3 regions of the Amycolatopsis sp. NPDC088138 genome follow, and region 1 is predicted to be linked to each of the others. Evidence: riboswitches for the same ligand, from Rfam matches in the RefSeq annotation. Region 1 holds a riboswitch; each other region holds the start of a gene.
The links. Region 1 has a riboswitch for S-adenosylmethionine ahead of thrC (threonine synthase). Riboswitches for the same ligand answer to the same signal wherever they lie in the genome.
Positions count from the first base shown of each region.

Region 1 (6,028 bases):
TCGGCTGGTGGACGGCGGTCGCCGTCGGGCTCGCGTCGGCGGTCCTGGCCGGCTTGGTGCTCTGGCGGGCCCGTGGCCGGTCACGAGCGCTCGGCGCGGCAGCGGCGCTGCTGGTGCTGGGCCTGGTCGCCGCCGGCCCGGTCGCCTGGCGGATTCGCGACGCCGAGCAGGACGCCCTGCGCGCGGCCGCGGCCCAAGGGCTGCCCGCGACGCTCAGGGTGGTCGTCGCGGAACGGCCGAGGCCGGTGCGGAGCGCGGGCTACGCCGATCAGCAGGCAGGCGCCCGGTCCGTGGTGCTTTCCGCCGACGTGCGTACGGCGTCCGTCGACGGGCAGCCCGTCGGGTCGTCCGGGCGGGTCCTGCTGCTCACACCGGTCGCGGCGTGGGCGAGCATGTTGCCGGGCCAGGAGGTTTCAGTGGCGGGCCTGCTGATGCCGCCGCGTGGGCCGGACCTCACCGTGGCGGTGCTGTCCGTGCGCGGTCCGCCTGGCGAGCCGGGTCCGGCGCCGTGGTGGCAGGAGGTCGCGGCCGGGCTGCGAGCCGGCTTGCACGACCTGAGCCAGACCCTGCCGGAGGAGCCCGCGGGCCTGCTGCCGGGCCTGGTCCTGGGCGACACGAGCGCGTTGTCACCCCGGGTCGAGCAGGAGTTCGTCACGGCGGGCCTCGCTCACCTGACCGCGGTCAGTGGCGGAAACCTCGCCGTGGCGTGTGGTGCGGTCCTGCTCCTGCTGCGAGTGCTACGGCTGGGCCCTCGGTTGTCGGCCGTGGCGGCCGGGCTGTGCCTGGTGGGATTCCTGGTCCTGGTCGGCCCGGAACCGAGCGTGCTGCGTGCCGGGGTCATGGCGGCGGTCGCGTTGCTCGCCTTGGCACTGGGACGGCGGGGTTCGGCGCTGCCCGCGTTGGCCTTCGCGGTGTGCGTGCTGGTGGTGGCGGATCCGGCGATGGCCACGGACTTCGGGTTCGCGTTGTCGGTCTTCGCCACGGCCGGGCTCGTTCTGCTGGCCCCGCGCTGGGCCGGGGTGCTGGTCCGTCGTGGCGTCCCACCGGGTTTCGCCGAAGGGCTGGCGATACCGCTCGCCGCCTTCGTGGTGACGGCGCCCGTACTGGCGGGGATGGCCGGCACGGTGAGCCTGGTGTCGGTGGTGACCAACATCCTCGCCGCGCCCGTCGTCGCCCCGGCCACGGTCCTCGGGGTGCTGGCGACGGTCGCCGGGCCCTGGTGGCCGGGCGCAGGGACGTTCCTGGTGCACCTCGCCGGTCCGGAGGCCGAGTGGCTGATCTTCGTGGCGCGGCACGGCGCGAGGGCACCGGGCGCGGTCGTGGCCTGGCCCGGCGGCTGGACGGGTGCGCTGCTCGCGGCGGCGGTACTCGCGGTCCTCGTGTTCGCGGTGCGGTACCGGCGGATCCGGGTGTTCCTGGCGATCCTGGTCGTCGGTGCGCTGCTGGTGTTCGTGCCGGTGCGGGTGCTCGCACCAGCGTGGCCGCCGCGGAGCTGGGCAATGGTCGAGTGTGACGTCGGCCAGGGTGACGCGGTCGTGCTGGCGACGTCGGAGCCGGGGCGGGCGGTCGTGGTGGACACCGGGCCCGAGCCGGGGCCGGTGGACGAGTGCCTGCACCGGCTGTCGGTCGACCGGATCCCGTTGCTGATCCTGAGTCACCTGCACGCCGACCACATCGGCGGGCTCGCGTCGGTCTTCGACGGCCGGTCGGTCGGCGGCATCGCCGTCGGGCCGGGGCGTGCGCCGGACTGGGCGTGGCGGCAGGTCGCCGCGGAGGCGTCCCGTGAAGGGGTGCCGCTGGTGGAGCTGAGCCCGGGAGAGCGGGTCGACCTACCCGGTCTGGTGCTCGACGTGCTCGGGCCGCGCTACGTGCCGTCTCGCTCGGCTGTCCAGCAGGACGGCACGACGATCAACAACAGCTCGGTCGTCCTGCGGGCGGAGACGGCGGCCGGTCGCGTGCTCATGACGGGTGACGTCGAACTGGCGGCCCAAGCCGATCTCCTGGCCGATGTCGGCGACCTGAAAGCGGAGGTTCTCAAGGTGCCACACCACGGTTCGCGCTACTCGCTGCCGGCGTTCCTCGCCGCGGTGGCCCCTCGGACGGCGCTCATCAGCGTGGGCGCGGGCAACTCCTACGGCCACCCGAGCAAGTCCACAGTGGACACACTGACGGTGCTGGGAGCCCTGGTTACCCGGACCGACGTGGACGGTGACACAGCTGTGGTGCCGGACCCGTCAGGTCCGGCGATAGCCCGCCGGGGTGAGCCACGCGGCCCGCCTCACCGCTGACTTCCGTTGTCCCGCAACGCGTTCCCGCCGAGGCTGGCCCTGTGAGCGATTCAAGTGGCTGAGCGCCAGGTTCGCAGCCGCGGCTCTGGGCCCGCCGGCCAGGCGTGGTGAACGTGCGGTGCGCCCATCGCCGATCCCGGCGGGTCGTGGTGCTGAGACGAGTTCCCGCCTCGGCAAGCGGTGGCTCTCCGAGCGTGGGGTGCCAGTGGCTGAGCGCCAGGTTCGCAGCCGCGGCCAATATGACCCGCGACCGGGACCGTCAGGCCCGGCGACAGCCCGCCGGGGCAAGCCTGGCTCGCCCCGGCGGGGAGACTTCAGTAGCCGAGGGCCTCGTTCACGGCCGCGGCCGACGCCGGCACGGTCGCCTTCGGGCCCACGTGGTTCTCGATGGCGTCGAGGGTCTTGAGGCCGTCGCCGGTGATGAGGAGCACCGTCTCGGCGTCCGGGTCCAGCTTGCCCGTCTCGACCAGCTTCTTCGCCGTGGCGACGGTGACCCCGCCGGCCGTCTCGGTGAAGATGCCCTCGGTGCGGGCCAGCAGCCGGATGCCTTCGACGACCTCTTCGTCGGTGACGTCTTCGATCGAGCCGCCGGTGCGGTTGACGATGTCGAGCACGTACGGGCCGTCGGCCGGGTTGCCGATCGCCAGCGAGCGGGCGATGGTGTCCGGCTTCACCGGCTGGACGACGTCGTGGCCGGCGCGGAACGCGGCCGAAACCGGCGAGCAGCCGGTGGCCTGGGCGCCGAACACCTTGTACGGGCTGGCGTCCACGAGGCCGAGCTGGCCCAGCTCGCGGAAACCCTTGTCCACCTTGGTGAGCTGCGAACCGGAGGCGATCGGCACGACGATCTGCGGCGGGATCCGCCAGCCGAGCTGCTCGGCGACCTCGAAGGCGAGCGTCTTCGAGCCCTCGGAGTAGTACGGGCGGACGTTGACGTTCACGAAGGCCCAGCTCGGGTGCTCGCCGGCCAGTTGGGTGGCGAGGCGGTTGACGTCGTCGTAGTTGCCGTCGACGGCGATCAGGTCGCCGTCGTAGACCGCGGTGGTGAGGATCTTGGCGCGCTCGAGGGTCTTCGGGATCAGCACGACCGACTTCCAGCCCGCGCGGGCCGCGGCGGCGGCGACCGCGTTGGCCAGGTTGCCGGTCGAGGGACAGGCGAGCACCTCGAAGCCGAACTCGCGGGCCGCGGCCAGCGCGACGGCCACGACCCGGTCCTTGAACGAGTGCGTCGGGTTGCCGGTGTCGTCCTTGACCCACACGCGCTTGAGGCCGAGCGCCTTGGCCAGGCGGTCGGCGCGGATCAGCCGGGTGGCACCGGGCTCGGTGTTCGGGATCTCTTCGACGTTGGACGGAACCGGGAGGAGCTTCTTGTAGCGCCAGATGTTCTTGGGGCCGGCCTCGATGTCTTCGCGGCGGACGCGGCCGAAGTCGTAGGCGACTTCGAGCGGCGAGAAGTCTTCGGCCGAGACGAACTCGGGGGCGAGCGGCTGCCGGTGGCCCTCTTCCTTCGACACCAGTTCGACGGCCGGTCCGAGATCCGGGGTCTTGGTGGTGGAGGTCGTGCCGAGGGTTGCGGTCATCGCGAGGTTCCTTCCTCATCTGCCCCGCCGAAGCGGGCCGGAATTGGCACCGTGGTCGTCAGCTATCCCGCGATCGCGGGATGACAGGCTGTACGCCGGTTGCCGGGGCTTCGTCGGGCCGTTCCCTCTGCCCCTCTGGATGAGCGGTATTCAGTTGTCGGCGCGCACCGGAACGAGCGCTGCCTCGAAGACACCGTACGACATGGCACTCGAGCCGTGCCATGGTGCCCGCTCGACATCACCGGAGCGGGCGCACGATTGCGCAAGTGAGAGGATTCCGGGGTGACCGCGCAAGCCACCGCCCCGGCCCCGCTGCACCTGGTGCTGGGTGAGGAAGAACTGCTGATCGAGCGGGCCGTCCGCGACACGCTCGCCGCCGCCCGCGCGATGGACGCGACGGCCGAGCTGACGCGGGCGCGGGTGTCCGATCTCACAGCGCCTGAGCTGGCCGAACTGGTCAGCCCGTCGCTGTTCAGCGAGGGCCGGGTGATCGTCCTCGAGTCGGCGCAGGACATCTCGCAGGAGCTGTCCGACGCCGTTTCGTCGTACCTGAAGGACCCGGCGGACGGCGTCGTGCTCGTCGTCGTGCACACCGGCGGCGGGCGCAGCAAGGCGGGCAAGACCCTCCCGGCGGTGCTCAAGAAGGCCGGCGCCGAGGTGACGGAGTGCCCGAAGATGACCAAGCCCGCCGAGCGGGAGCAGTTCGTCCGCCACGAGGTGCGCCGGGCGGGCGGCAAGATCGACCCGGCCGGGGTCGCCGCACTCATCGACGCCGTGGGCTCCGACCTGCGGGAACTGTCTTCCGCGGCCACGCAGCTCGTGGCGGACGCGGGCGGCGTCGTGGACGCCGACGCGGTCCACCGCTACCACCGCGGCCGCGCCGACGTGACCGGGTTCGCGGTGGCCGAGAAGGCGGTGAGCGGTGATCGTTCGGCGGCGCTGGAGTCGCTGCGCTGGGCGATGCAGCTCGGTGTCCCGCACGTCCTGGTCGCCGACGCGCTGGCCGACGCGGTCCGCACGATCGCCCGCGTCTCCGGCGCGGGGCGCGGCAACCCGAACCAGCTGGCCGGTGAGCTGGGCATGCCGCCGTGGAAGGTCCGCAAGGCCCAGGGCCAGTCCCGCGGCTGGAACCAGGACGGCCTCGCCACGGCGATGCGGGTGGTCGCCCGGCTGAACGCCGAGGTCAAGGGCGTCGCGGCGGACCCGGGCTACGCGCTGGAGCGCGCGGTCCTGCAGGTGGCGGCGGCCAAGGGCGACCGCTGAGCATGAAGAAAGCCCCGGCCGAGGCCGGGGCTTCTCCAGAAATCAGTCGGTCAGCTCAGAGCGAGTTGACGCGCTTCGCGATCGCCGACTTCTTGTTGGCGGCCTGGTTGGCGTGGAGGACGCCCTTCGAGACGGCCTTGTCCAGCTTCTGGGCGGCGTCGCGCTGCAGCTCGACGGCCTTGGCCTTGTCACCGGAGTCAGCGGCTTCGCGGACCTTGCGGATCGCGGTCTTCACCGAGGACCGGATCGCCTGGTTGCGCTGACGCGCCTTCTCGTTCGTGGTGATGCGCTTGATCTGCGACTTGATGTTGGCCATGAGGCGCTCCTGCTTTCACTCGGTGAGATCCGCCGCCGCGCTCGAGTGGCCCCGCGAAAAGCGGGTTTCCTCCATGACGGAATGCCGCACGGCAACGAGCGTCAACCTTAACAGCCCAGCTCGGACCGCCCGCGACCGCGTCCGGCGAGGCGCGGATCACCGGGGGTACGGTGGACGGCGGTAGTGCCTAGGGTTCCGTCACCGGTCCGCCCCAGCCAGCAGGACAACCAGGAACCGGTGGGTCTGGTCCGAGCGGCACCATCGGCGGGTCCGGAAGGCCTGCCGTTCATCTGACGGGACAAAAGCCTGGAGGACCCGGGTTTTCGCGCGCGTGAAAACCCGTAAGGGGTCCTGTGAACACCACCGCTCTGTCCTTCGTCGTCGTCGCGGCCGTCGTGCACGCCGCGTGGAACCTCGCCGCCAAGCGGATCCAGTCCGGCGGCACCCAGTTCGTCTGGCTCTACTACACGGTTTCCGCCGTCGCCCTGCTGCCGGTGACGGCCGTGCTGCTGGTCGTCGAACCGCAGCGTCCACAGTGGAGCTGGCTGCTGGCCGCGGCGGGCACGTCGGTGCTGCACGTC
Region 1 covers NZ_JBIUTB010000006.1:331,597-337,624, forward strand. Annotated here, with positions in the region: gene ACIOD2_RS33275 (ComEC/Rec2 family competence protein) at 1-2,288, shown strand, start outside; gene thrC (threonine synthase) at 2,603-3,868, opposite strand; SAM riboswitch class I at 3,881-4,014, opposite strand; gene holA (DNA polymerase III subunit delta) at 4,151-5,131, shown strand; gene rpsT (30S ribosomal protein S20) at 5,187-5,447, opposite strand; gene ACIOD2_RS33295 (DMT family transporter) at 5,801-6,028, shown strand, end outside.

Region 2 (6,028 bases), on a different contig from region 1:
CTCATCAACGCGGAGACCACTTACCTCCCGCCGATCGTCATCCCGGACGAGATCGAGGCGGACCGCACGGCGTCCCCGCAGGCCAAGAAGGCCGCGATGGACGAGAGCATCCGGGCGACCTCCAAGGTCTGGAAGCGCCGCTTCCTCAAGGGCGCCGTCCTCAGCGTCATGATCAGCGTCGCCGGTGGCGGCGCGGCCGCGCTGGCGATGAACAAGAGCGTCACCGTCGACGTCGACGGCCAGCAGACCACCGTGCACTCGTTCGGCGACACCGTCGGCGAAGTGCTGGAGGACGCGGGCCTGTCCGTCGGCGCGCACGACTCGCTCTCCCCGTCCCCGCAGGCCGAGGTCGGCGACGGCGGCGTCATCAAGCTCGAGCGCGGCCGCCAGCTGAAGCTGGTCGTCGACGGCGCGGAGCACACCTCCTGGGTCCGCGCGACCCACCTCGGTGACGCGCTCACCCAGCTCGGCATGAAGCAGGCCGAGCAGGCCGGCACCTGGATGTCGATGCCGAAGGACGGCGAACTGCCGCTCGACGGCGCGACCGTCCAGATCAAGACCCTCAAGCACATCACGCTCTACGACGGCGCGAACCAGCCGAAGCAGGTCACCACGACCGCGGTCACGACGAAGGAGTTCCTGGGCGAGTACAAGCTCACCCTGGGCCCGGAGGACGCGGCCGAAGGCGGCCTGGACGTCAAGCTGACCGACGGCGCCGAGGTTCACATCAGCCGGACCGGCGTCTCGATGGTGAACCAGAAGGAGACCATCGCCCCGCCCGAGCAGAAGGTCGACGACCCGGACCTCGACAAGGGCAAGACCGAGGTCGAGGACCCCGGCGCGCCCGGCGAGAAGATGGTGACCTACAAGGTCACGCAGAAGAACGGCAAAGAGGTCTCGCGCCAGTCGATGTCGGAGCAGGTGATCACTCCGGCCAAGCCGAAGATCACCCACGTCGGCACCAAGAAGGCCGCGACCCCCGACATCGGCGACGGTTCCGCGTGGGACCGCATCGCGCAGTGCGAGTCGGGCGGCAACTGGGCCATCAACACCGGCAACGGCTACTACGGCGGCCTCCAGTTCGACAAGCAGACCTGGAACGCCTATGGCGGCTCCGCGTACGCCGCGCTGCCGAACCAGGCTTCGCGTGAAGAGCAGATCGCGATCGCCGAGAAGGTCAAGGCCGGACGTGGCGGCAGCTACAGCGCCTGGCCGGTCTGCGGCAAGAAGGCCTGATTTTCTATCTTCCCGAAACGGCCCCCGCCTCTCGGCGGGGGCCGTTTCGCGTACCAGGCAAGGCATCACCCGTGTCCGGAGAGACATCACGCGTGTCTGCGGGGGCATCGCGGTGATGCCCGCCCAATCCACGAGTGATGCCCCTCCAATCACGTGAGATGCCCGCCTGATCACGCGAGTCCAGGGTCTGGGCCGAGCCGCTGCGTGCGCGATATTCGGGTGCCTCGCCCTCGGGGCCTGGTCAGACTGGGTCCGTGGAGGGCTACCGGCGGAACCACCTTCGGAACTTCCGCGAGGCGCTCGCCCGGCTGACGTGGCCCGCCGGGCGGCAGCAGGAGTGGCTACGCGAGATCGGCATCCCCGTCTGCGCGGACGAACTCGCCCTGGAGTTCGACGACTTCTACGAGGTCATCGGCGCTTGGGGTGGCCACGGCGAGGCCGCGCCGGCCCTCGCCGAACTCGATCGGCTGCTTGCGCGGATGAGCGGTGAGGTCAACGCACACCTGTGGACGCCCGAAGCCCTCGTGGCCGAACCGGACTGGCAGCGGGTGCGCGAGCTGGCCACCGCCGCCCTCGCGGTGTTGCCGGACCACGCTGGGTAAGCTCACCCGGTGGTTGAACTGCTGGGACCTGCCGAGATCCGCGGGCTGGCGGCCGAGCTCGACGTGCGGCCGACGAAGAAGCTCGGGCAGAACTTCGTGCACGATCCCAACACCGTCCGGCGGATCGTCGAGCTCGCGCACGTCGGGCCGGACGACGTCGTGCTCGAGGTCGGGCCCGGGCTCGGCTCGCTGACTCTCGGGCTGCTCGCCGCCGGCGTGCGGGTCGTGGCCGTCGAGATCGATCCCAAGCTCGCCGAACGCCTTCCGAAGACCGTCGCCGAGCGCGCGCCCGATGCCGCGGGGCGGCTGGACGTCGTCGAGGCCGACGCCATGCGCGTCGCGAAGGGCGACCTGCCCGCCGAGCCCACCTCGCTCGTGGCCAACCTGCCCTACAACGTCGCCGTGCCGGTGGTGCTGCACCTGCTCGCCGAGCTGCCGTCACTCCGGTCCGGCCTCGTGATGGTCCAGACCGAGGTCGCCGACCGGATGGCCGCGGGCCCGGGCAGCCGGATCTACGGCGTCCCGAGCGTCAAGCTCGCCTGGTACGGCCCGGCACGCAAGGTCGCCGCCGTGCCACGCTCGGTGTTCTGGCCGGTGCCGAACGTCGATTCGGCGCTCGTCGCCTTCGAACGCGGTGACGTGCCGGCGTCCGAGGACCGGGATCGGCTGTTCGGCCTGGTGGACGCCGCGTTCTCACAACGCAGGAAAACCCTCCGCGCCGCGCTCGCCGGCTGGGCGGGGTCGGCCGAGCGGGCCGGCGAACTGCTGGTCGCCGCCGGTATCGACCCGAAGACCCGTGGCGAGCAGCTGGACGTGCACGCCTTCGCCCGGCTCGCCGCCGTTCGCTGACGCGTCCACAGAGGTCGCCGTCGCGGCGCGAAAATACGCCCTCCTCGGTGCTGATCCCGCGATTCGGACACCTCCAGTCGTGTGATCTGGCCCAACGGGCTTGCTTTCGCTCCTCGGGATCGGTTTTACTCAATACGTCCATCCCGAGCGACTGAGAGACCTGGCTCGCCGAAGTCGCAGCAACCACCCTCCGCAGGGCAGGTGCTACCGCCAGGACCGATGGAGGCCGTCCCGATGAAGAGGGTTGCTCGCCCGCTGCTGCTGACCAAACGCCGCGTAGTCGACGAGGGTCGCCGCTCCGTGACCGCATGTCGACGCTCCAACTGAGCTTGATCGACCCGTCACACCTCTTCTTCATGCACCGTCCATAGAGGACGGACACTCGCTTGCGGCCGGACGCGTACAGCAACGCGCCCCGTTTTCTGGAGCCTTCGTGATCACCGTCGAAAACCTGTCCAAGTCCTTTGCCCTCAACGGAAATCCGGTCGTCGCGCTGCGCGACGTGAGCGTCGACGTCCAGGCCGGCTCACTGTTCGGCGTGGTCGGCCCGGCCGGGTCCGGCAAGTCCGTCCTCGCCCGGTGCATCGCGCTCCAGGAGCGGCCCGACCGCGGTGTCGTCCGGCTCGACGGCCTCAACACCGGCACTCTCGACGGCCGCCGGCTGCGCGAGATCCGCCGCCAGCTCGGGGTCGTCGGCACCAAGCCGGAGCTGATCGCCGAGCGGACCATCGCCGGCAACATCGCCTCCCCGCTGGAGCAGCTCGGCATCGACGGCCCGCAGCGCCGCAGCAAGGTCGGCTCGCTGCTCGACCTCGTCGGCCTGACCCCGCGTGCCGCGCAGCGTCCGGGCGAGCTGACCGCCGGGCAGCTCCGCCGCGTCGCCGTCGCGAAGGCGCTGGCCGCGGCCCCTGCGGTGCTGCTCGCCGACGACCCGACCGCCGGCATCGACCCGGAGGAGGCCGGTGCCGTGCTGACCGTCCTCGACCGGGCGCGCGCCGAGCTGGGCGTCACCATCGTGGTCACGACGCCGGACGCGAGCGTCGTCCGCCGCGTCTGCGACGACGTCGCGGTGCTCGAAGACGGCACCGTCGTCGAGCGCGGCACCGTCCTCGACCTGGTCTCGGACCCGACGAGCCGCACCGCGCAGGCGCTGCTGCCGGCCATCGAGACGACCCGCTCGCAGGCTTCGCGCTACGACCGCTCGGTCGACGTCGTGCTGGTCGGCTTCGCTTCGGTCGGCGCGCTGCTGCCGGAGGCCGCGGGCCGTTTCGACGTCGAGTTCGCCACCATCGGCGGCGGCCTGACCCGGATCGGCGACACCCCGGTGGGCCGGTTCCGCCTGGGCGTCCGCGGTGAGCGGGCCGACGCGGCGCTGGCGTGGGTCGCCGAGCGCGGCGGCCACGTGACGCACACCGCGCGCGGCCCCCAGGGCGTCGCCGCAGCCTGACCCGAAGGTCCGTGAATGGCCCATTGAGGGACTCTAAGTCCCTCAATGGGCCATTCACGGCTTTCAGCGGGTGCCGCGCGGGAGCAGCAGAAGGGCGGCGAGGGCGGCCGCGCCGACGATGCCCGCCGCCCAGGCCGCGGCCGTCGTGTAGCCGTGGACGATCGCTGTTGACGTCGTGAGCCCGGCCGCCGCCGCGGTGGCGATCGTGTTCAGCGTCGCCGTCCCCAAGGACGCGCCGACCTGCTGCGACGTCGTGACGAACGCCGATGCCGCCCCCGCGTCCCGCGCGCCGACGTCCCGGGTCGCGACGTTCAGCACCACCGGCATGCACAGCCCGGCGCCGAGGCCCAGCAGCAGCTGCATCGGCAGGATCACCGCGGCGTACGAAGCGTCCGGCGTCAGCCGGACGGCCAGCAGCAGCCCGCAGGCGAGCACGAAGAGGCCGCCCGCCAGCAGCGGACGCGGGCCGAACCGCGCCAGGAGCCGTCCGGACAGCTGGGTCGACGCGAAGAGGTTCGCGCCCAGCGTCGGCAGGAACGCCAGCGCCGCGGCGAGCGCGCCGTACCCCATCACCACCTGCAGCTGGTAGGTGAGGAACAGGAACATCCCGAACGCGCCGAACGACGCCGTCCCGACGGTCAGGTACGCGACGGCACGGGCGCGGTCGCGCACCACCGCGAGCGGCAGCAGCGGGTGCGGGTGCCGGGCCTGCCGGACGACGAACGCGCCGAGCAGCGCCACCGCCAGAGCGAGGAAACCCAGTACGGTCACCGAGTTCCAGCCGGACGTGGCCGCTTCGGACAGCGCGTGCACCAGCACGACGACCCCGCCGCAGCTGAGCGCCGCACTGGTCCAGTCCAGTCTCGTCTCGCGGTGCCCGGCCGTGGTCGGCACGGCGAACCAGGCGCCGAGCCCGGCGACCACGGCGAGTGGCACGTTGATGTAGAGCGACCAGCGCCAGTCGAGGAACTCGGTCAGCGCGCCGCCGAGCGTGAGGCCGAGCGCGGAGCCGGACATCATGATCGCGCTGAAGATCCCGTACGCCTTCCCGCGTTCGCGCGGGTCGGTGAAGGTGAGCGACAGCAGCGACATCGTCGACGGCGCGAGCAGTGCGGCGAACACACCCTGGGCGGCGCGCGCGGCGATCAGCCAGCCGGCCGACGGTGCCGCGCCGCCCAGCGCGGAGGCCACGGCGAACCCGGCGACGCCGACGAGCAGCGTCGTGCGGCGGCCGAACCGGTCGGCCATCCGCCCGCCGAGCAGGAGCAGGCCGCCGAACGCCAGCGTGTACGCGGAGATCGTCCACTGGCGGCCGGTGTCGGACATCCCCAGCGCGCGTTGCGCCGAGGGCAGGGCGATGTTCACGACGGTCGTGTCGAGCACGACCATGAGCTGGGCCAGTCCCAGCGCGGCGAGCGCGAGCCAGCGGCTTACGGCGCGTGGTGGCGCGAGTGCGGTCATGGTGGACCCCCGAGGTAGGCTGTGGATGCATTGCTTGACGGCCGACTAGCAATGCCGAAGGTAAGTCATTGCTAGTCGGCCGTCAAGTAAGTTGAGGGGTGGAGCATGGCCGGGCGGCGCACCGACACGCGCGAACGCATCCAGCGCGTCGCGCTCGAACTGTTCGCCGAGCAGGGGTACGAGGGCAGCTCGCTGCGGGAGATCGCCGAGCGGCTGAACGTCACGAAAGCCGCGCTGTACTACCACTTCCGCACGAAGGAGGACATCGTTTCGAGCCTCCTCGAGGACTGGGGAACCGCGCTCGACGACCTCCTCGAGCGCGAGACGCGCCCGGCCGAGCTGCTCACCGCCTACGCCGGTCTGGTGGAGACCCGGTTCGGCCCGGTGATGGGCCTGGTCCAGCGCAACACGTCGGCGCTGAAGGCCATCGCGG
Region 2 covers NZ_JBIUTB010000002.1:280,301-286,328, forward strand. Annotated here, with positions in the region: gene ACIOD2_RS08790 (transglycosylase family protein) at 1-1,236, shown strand, start outside; gene ACIOD2_RS08795 (hypothetical protein) at 1,491-1,838, shown strand; gene rsmA (16S rRNA (adenine(1518)-N(6)/adenine(1519)-N(6))-dimethyltransferase RsmA) at 1,848-2,687, shown strand; SAM riboswitch class I at 2,823-2,913, shown strand; gene ACIOD2_RS08805 (methionine ABC transporter ATP-binding protein) at 3,121-4,134, shown strand; gene ACIOD2_RS08810 (DHA2 family efflux MFS transporter permease subunit) at 4,198-5,595, opposite strand; gene ACIOD2_RS08815 (TetR/AcrR family transcriptional regulator) at 5,701-6,028, shown strand, end outside.
Region 2: another riboswitch for S-adenosylmethionine. It lies ahead of ACIOD2_RS08805 (methionine ABC transporter ATP-binding protein); the one in region 1 lies ahead of thrC (threonine synthase).

Region 3 (6,028 bases), 350 kb from region 1:
ACCGAAGACGGGCTCGCACTGACCGAACGCGGCCGGTCGACCTTCGACGAGCTGGGCGTGCCGGTGCCGGACGTGCGGCGGGCCCTGCTGCGCGACTGTCTGGATTGGACGGAGCGCCGGGACCACCTCGCCGGGGCGCTGCCCGCGGCGCTGCTCGAGCGGGCCATCGACGCCGGCTGGGTCGCCGCCGAGGGCAACCGCGCCGTGAAGGTGCTGCCCGCGGCCGAGAAGCCGTTCGCGGCGCTGGGCGTCGATCTCGCCGCGTTGCAGCCTTAACACACAAGGTGTCCGACTCGTCCCAGTGGTACACGAACGAGTTAATCCGGCCGCTTCACTATTCTGAGGGCCCCACGGCACTCGGGAGGGAGGCGGCATGGACCAGCTTCCCGTGCTGCTCGGCGTCGGCGGTGTCGTCCTGCTCGCCTCCGTGCTCGCCGTGCGCGTCTCGATCCGGCTCGGCCTGCCCTCGCTGCTGCTCTACCTCGGCATCGGCGTCGTGCTGGGGGAATCCGGCTTCGGCATCCGCTTCGACAACCCCGGCCTGACCCAGTCGCTCGGCCTCGCCGCGCTCGTCATGATCCTCGCCGAAGGCGGGCTGACGACCCGGTGGTCGGCGGTGAAACCCTCACTGGGCATCGGAATCGTACTGTCCACAGTGGCCGTCGTGGTGAGCATCGCGGTCACCGGCGCGGCCCTGCACTGGCTGCTCGGCCTCGACTGGCGGCTCGCGCTGCTGTGGGGCGCGGTCCTCTCGTCGACCGACGCGGCGGCGGTCTTCTCGGTGCTGCGCACGGCCGGGATCGGCAAGCGCCTGGTCGGCGCGCTGGAGCTGGAGTCCGGCATCAACGACGCGCCGGCCTACATCGCCGTCGTGGTGCTGGCCGAGGGCACCACTGTGGACTGGACGCTGCCGTTCCTGGCGGTCTACGAGCTGGCGGCCGGCCTGGCGATCGGGCTGGCCTTCGGCTGGCTCGGCGGGATCGCGCTGCGGCGGGCCGCGCTCCCGGCGACCGGCCTGTACCCGCTGGCCACGGTCGCGGTGTGCGTCGTCGCGTACTCGTCCGGGCAGCTGCTGCACGCGTCGGGCCTGCTCGCCACCTACGTCGCCGCGCTGGTGCTGGGCAACTCGCGGCTCCCGCACCGCTCGGACACCCTGTCGTTCGCCGAAGGCCTGGGCTGGCTGGCGCAGATCGGGCTGTTCGTCCTGCTCGGCCTGTTCGCGTCGCCGAGCCGGCTGCTCGAGACGCTGGTGCCGGGCCTGGTCGCGGGCGCCGTCGTGCTGCTGCTGGCGCGGCCGATCTCGGTGGTGCTTTCGATGCTGCCGTTCCGGTTGCCCTGGCGGGAACAGGCGTTCCTGTCGTGGGCCGGCCTGCGCGGCGCGGTGCCGATCGTGCTCGCGATGATCCCGCTGTCGGAGGGCCTGCCCGGCGCCCAGCGGCTGGTCGACGCGGTGTTCGTGCTGGTCATCGTGCTGACGCTGCTCCAGGGCGCGACCCTCGGCCCGCTCGCGCGCTGGCTCGGGCTGTCGAAGAAGTCCGAGGCGTACGAGCTCGACGTCGACTCCGCCCCGCTGGACGAACTGGGCGCCGAGCTGCTCCAGGTCCGCATCCAGCCGGGCTCGAAGCTGCACGGCGTCTACCTGTCCGAGCTGCGGCTCCCGGTGGGCGCGACGGTCAGCCTGGTCGTCCGCGAGGGAGCGGGCTTCACCCCGCAGAAGACGAGCCGCCTGCAGGAGCACGACCAGCTCCTGGTGGTCACGACGGCCACGGTCCGCGACGACGTCGAGCGCCGGCTGCGCGCGGTGGACCGCGCGGGCCGCCTGGCCCGCTGGCGCGGCGAGTCGGGCCTCTAGCGGGGTTGTCCACATCCGCACCAGTTGTCCACAGATTTCCCAGGCACGCGTTTTCGCAGGTCAGTGGCGGTAGACTGGACAGGGGACGCCCCCCAGGGAGTGGTGGGGGCTGTCTGTGGTCAGGGCCTTGTCCAGTGCTTGTCCGATCTTCGCGCCTACCTGGTGATCTTTTTCCGCAAGGGTGAATGACCCTCACCGAGATCTTCCCTGCGTTCCTCCTTTTGGCTTACCCTGCGCTCCATTCGTTAGCTCGAATGGGTGAGAATTGAGCCGAAGGAGTACGCAGGGTGAGGAAACTTCACGTGCGCGGAGCCGGTCTGGTCGCGGCGGCCGTCCTGGGGCTCGGGCTTGCCGCCGCTCCGGACGCAGCCGCGGAGGTGGGCCCCTTTCCGGCGCTCGCGCTGCCGTTCAAGGCGGGCCAGCAGGTGTACTCGGCGGGCATCCACTCCGACGACGGCAGCACCGGCGTGAAGAACGCCCTCGACCTCAGCCCGGCCGACAAGACCGTGCGGGCGCCGCTGGCCGGCACGGTCCACCTGCAGCACTGCGCGGGCGGCGACTGGGTGACCATCGACCACGCCGGCGGCTGGCGCACCGGGTACTACCACATGGAGGGCATCAAGGTCACCGACGGTGAGCAGGTCGAGGCCGGCGACGTGCTCGGGTCGACCGGCAACGCCCTGCCGTGCGGCGGCAGCAGCACCGGCGCCCACGTGCACTTCACGCTCTGGACGCTGCCCGACGAGACCGCCGCGAACTGGAGTGGCCTCGCGTACAGCCAGCTGTCGACGACGGTCGCGGCGGCCCACGGCGAGCCGATCGACGGGAAGACGTTGGGCGGCTGGCTTTTCACCGCGGGTGCGGACCAGTACACCGGCACCGCGACGCACCTCGCCGACCGCATGGTGACGCAGCTGCCGGGCCACTTCCGCGCGAAGCTCTGACCCTTCTCGAATCCTGCTCGGCTTGTGAGCGGTGTCTCAGAATGTGAGGAGGGGGCTGGCAGCCACGCCGATTCTCGGTTACCTTCTGTGTCAGGTCATGAGTGCCAGCGTCAAGCCCCGGCTTGCTGGCCGGCAACCCTCCTTCCGCGGTGGGGTGCCCCGGGTGAAGACCGGGCCGGTCGCGCCGTGCGACGGGCAAGCGCGGGCCCCTCGCCGGGGGTCCCCCGGATCGCCGAGGAGGCACCGATGACTCTCGCCATCGATCGCACCAGCACCCCCCAGCCCGTTGAAACCCTTGCGCCGCAGGCCATTCCGGCGGTCGCGGGTGCCTCGCTGCGGGTCCCGCTCGTCACCGGCGGCGACATCGGCTACGCCAACCTCGACCACGCGGCGAGCGCGCCGTGTCTCGACGCCGTGCGCTCGGCCGTCGACGAGTTCCTGCCCTGGTACGCCAGCGTCCACCGCGGTGCGGGCTTCGCGTCGCAGGTCTCCACGAAGCTCTACGAGCGCACCCGCGACACCCTGCGCCGGTTCGTCGGCGCGCGGAAGACCGACACGGTCGTGTTCACCCGCAACACCACCGATTCCTTCAACCTGCTCGCCCGCAGCCTCCCGCCGCGCACCTCGGTGATCGTGTTCGACACCGAGCACCACGCCGCGCTGCTTCCGTGGCAGGGCCCGAACGTCCGCCGGATCCCGACCCCGCGCACCCGGCTCGCGGCAGTGTCCGCTGTGGACGAAGCCCTCGCGGAATCCCCGCAGGGGCCCCGGCTGGTCGTCGTCACCGGCGCGTCCAACGTCACCGGCGAGCTGCTCCCGGTGGCGGAAATCGCGGCGGTGGCCCGGAAGCACGGCGCCCGGATCGCCCTCGACGCCGCCCAGCTCGCGCCGCACCGCCGGGTTTCCCTGCGGGAGCTGGACGTCGACTACGTCGCGCTGTCCGGCCACAAGCTGTACGCGCCCTTCGGGGCGGGCGCGCTGATCGGCCGCGCCGACTGGCTGCGCGCCGCCCGGCCGTACCTCGCCGGCGGCGGCGCGACCAAGCTCGTCACCGAGGACGCCGTCGTCTGGAACACCGGCCCCGAGCGCCACGAAGCCGGTTCTCCCAACACTGTCGGCGTGTACGCGCTGGGCGTCGCCTGCGAAACCCTCAGCCGGAACTGGGACGCCGTCGAAGCGCACGAGCAGGCCCTGCTCACCCGGCTGCGCAAGGGTCTCGAGAGCATCCCGGGCTGCGCCGAGCTGCGGCTGTTCGACGCGCCGGTCGACCGTGTCGGCACGGTCAGCTTCGTCGTCGACGGCTTCGACCCGGGCTGGCTCGCGGCGGTTCTTTCGGCGGAGTACGGCATCGGCGTCCGCGACGGCGCGTTCTGCGCCCACATCGCGGCCAAGCGCCTGATCGGCGTCACCGGCGGCGAAGGGCAGCAGGCAGTGCGCGTCAGCCTCGGCCTGGGCAGCACCGAGGAGCACGTCGACCGCGTGCTGCTGGCCCTGCGCCAGATCGTCGCCCGCGGCGCGCGCTGGGAGTACACGAAGGCGGACGGACGCTGGGCGCCGGTCGGCGACCCGCGGGAGCTGCCGCCGTTCTGCTGAGCGTTAACCTGGGCCGATGGGGAGGCACTGGGTTCCGTTGGCGTTGCTGGGTTTCGCCGAACTGGTCCTGGTCACGGTCGAGCTGTTCCAGCGCTCGGCCGTGGCCGCGGAACTCTCGGAGCACCTGCCGCCGGCGGCGGGGCGGTACTACGAGGGCCTGTTCGGCTTCCGGATCGAAGGGTCCGGGAACACGCAGTTCCTCAGCGCCGCCGACATGACCCGGGCGTACACCGGGGGCACCGGCCCGGCGTGGCAGATCCTGATCGTGGCCGCGTTCCTCGCGGTCGTGGGCTGGTACGCCGTCACCCGGCGGCTGGGCGCGAAGCCCGTGGTGGCGATCGCGGCCGGCGTGCTCGCCGGCGTGCCGCTGGCAGACCTGCTGTTGTTCAGCGAGTTCGACTGGGACGCCGCCACCCGCGGTCCGCTGCTCGTGACGCTCGGGCTCGCCTTCGTCGCCTGGTACGAACGCAGCCCGCTGGTGCTCGCGGTGGCCGTGGTCGCCGGGGTGGTGGCCGTGACGATCGCGGACCTGCCGGGCGCGCTGATCTCCGCGACCGTGCTCGTCGCCGGTGCGTTCGCCGCTATCCTGCCCGGATGGGGAGTTCGCGAAGGTCCTGGTTCCCGTTGGCGGCGCTGGGGTTCGCCCAGCTGATCATGGTGCTGGCCGAGCTGCTGCCCGGCGAAAGCCTGGCGAGCACCGGCGAGTTCACGAGCCTGCGCGGCTACCAGATGAGCCAGGAACTTCGTGGCCTCGGCACAAACGTACTCAGCGGCGTGGGCTACCCGGCCGGCTATGACCACCTGTCCGTCGTCACCGCGGTGGACACGGTGCCCTCGGCCACGCTCGGCTGGCTGGTCGGCCTCGCCTGCGTCGTGCTCGCCGTCGCGGGCTGGTACTGGCTGAGCCTGCACCGCGCCGGGACGCCGCCGCGCACCGGCCGCTTCGTGCTCGCCGCGCTGGGTGCCCTGGCCGCCATCCCGCTGCTCGACCTGGTCGGGGCGCTGCAGCTGCGGATCCCCGGTGACGTGCGCGGTCCCCTCCTGGCGACGCTGGGCCTCCTGCTGCTGGCCGGCTACGAGCGCAGCTGGCTCGTGCTGGCCGTCACGGTGGTGTTCGCGCTGGTCACGGTGGTCTTCCTGCCGCCGGTGGCCGGGGCGCTGTGCGCGGTGGGCGTGCTGTTCGCCGGCGCGTTCGCGGTCCTCCTGCGGGGTCCCCGCGGCACTGCCGCCGACGCGGTCTGACCAGGCGTGGACAATGGAGCGGTGAGCACCGAGCCCAGCCACTCCGAACCCGACACCGACGCCGCCGCCGAGGCGGTGCCCGAGCCCGTGCAGGAGACGCCGGAAACCCCGGCGAAGCAGCTGCCGAAGCGCCGCGTGGGCTGGGTGTTCGCGGTCGCGGTCGTGTTCTGGGCGATCGACCTGGTCACGAAGAACCTGGTCGCCGCGAACCTCGAGGGCAAGGAGCCGGTCCGGATCCTCGGCGGGCTGATCTACCTGCAGGTGATCCGCAACCCGGGTGCCGCGTTCTCGATGGCCACCGGCATGACGTGGGTGCTGGCGCTGGTCGCGGTCGCCGTCGTCATCGCGATCATCTGGCTGTCGCGGCGGCTGCGCTCGATCGGCTGGGCGATCGGCC
Region 3 covers NZ_JBIUTB010000006.1:684,153-690,180, forward strand. Annotated here, with positions in the region: gene ACIOD2_RS35130 (ArsR/SmtB family transcription factor) at 1-276, shown strand, start outside; gene ACIOD2_RS35135 (potassium/proton antiporter) at 374-1,852, shown strand; gene ACIOD2_RS35140 (M23 family metallopeptidase) at 2,140-2,796, shown strand; SAM riboswitch class IV at 2,890-3,004, shown strand; gene ACIOD2_RS35145 (aminotransferase class V-fold PLP-dependent enzyme) at 3,043-4,389, shown strand; gene ACIOD2_RS35150 (hypothetical protein) at 4,406-5,041, shown strand; gene ACIOD2_RS35155 (hypothetical protein) at 4,984-5,631, shown strand; gene lspA (signal peptidase II) at 5,653-6,028, shown strand, end outside.
Region 3: another riboswitch for S-adenosylmethionine. It lies ahead of ACIOD2_RS35145 (aminotransferase class V-fold PLP-dependent enzyme); the one in region 1 lies ahead of thrC (threonine synthase).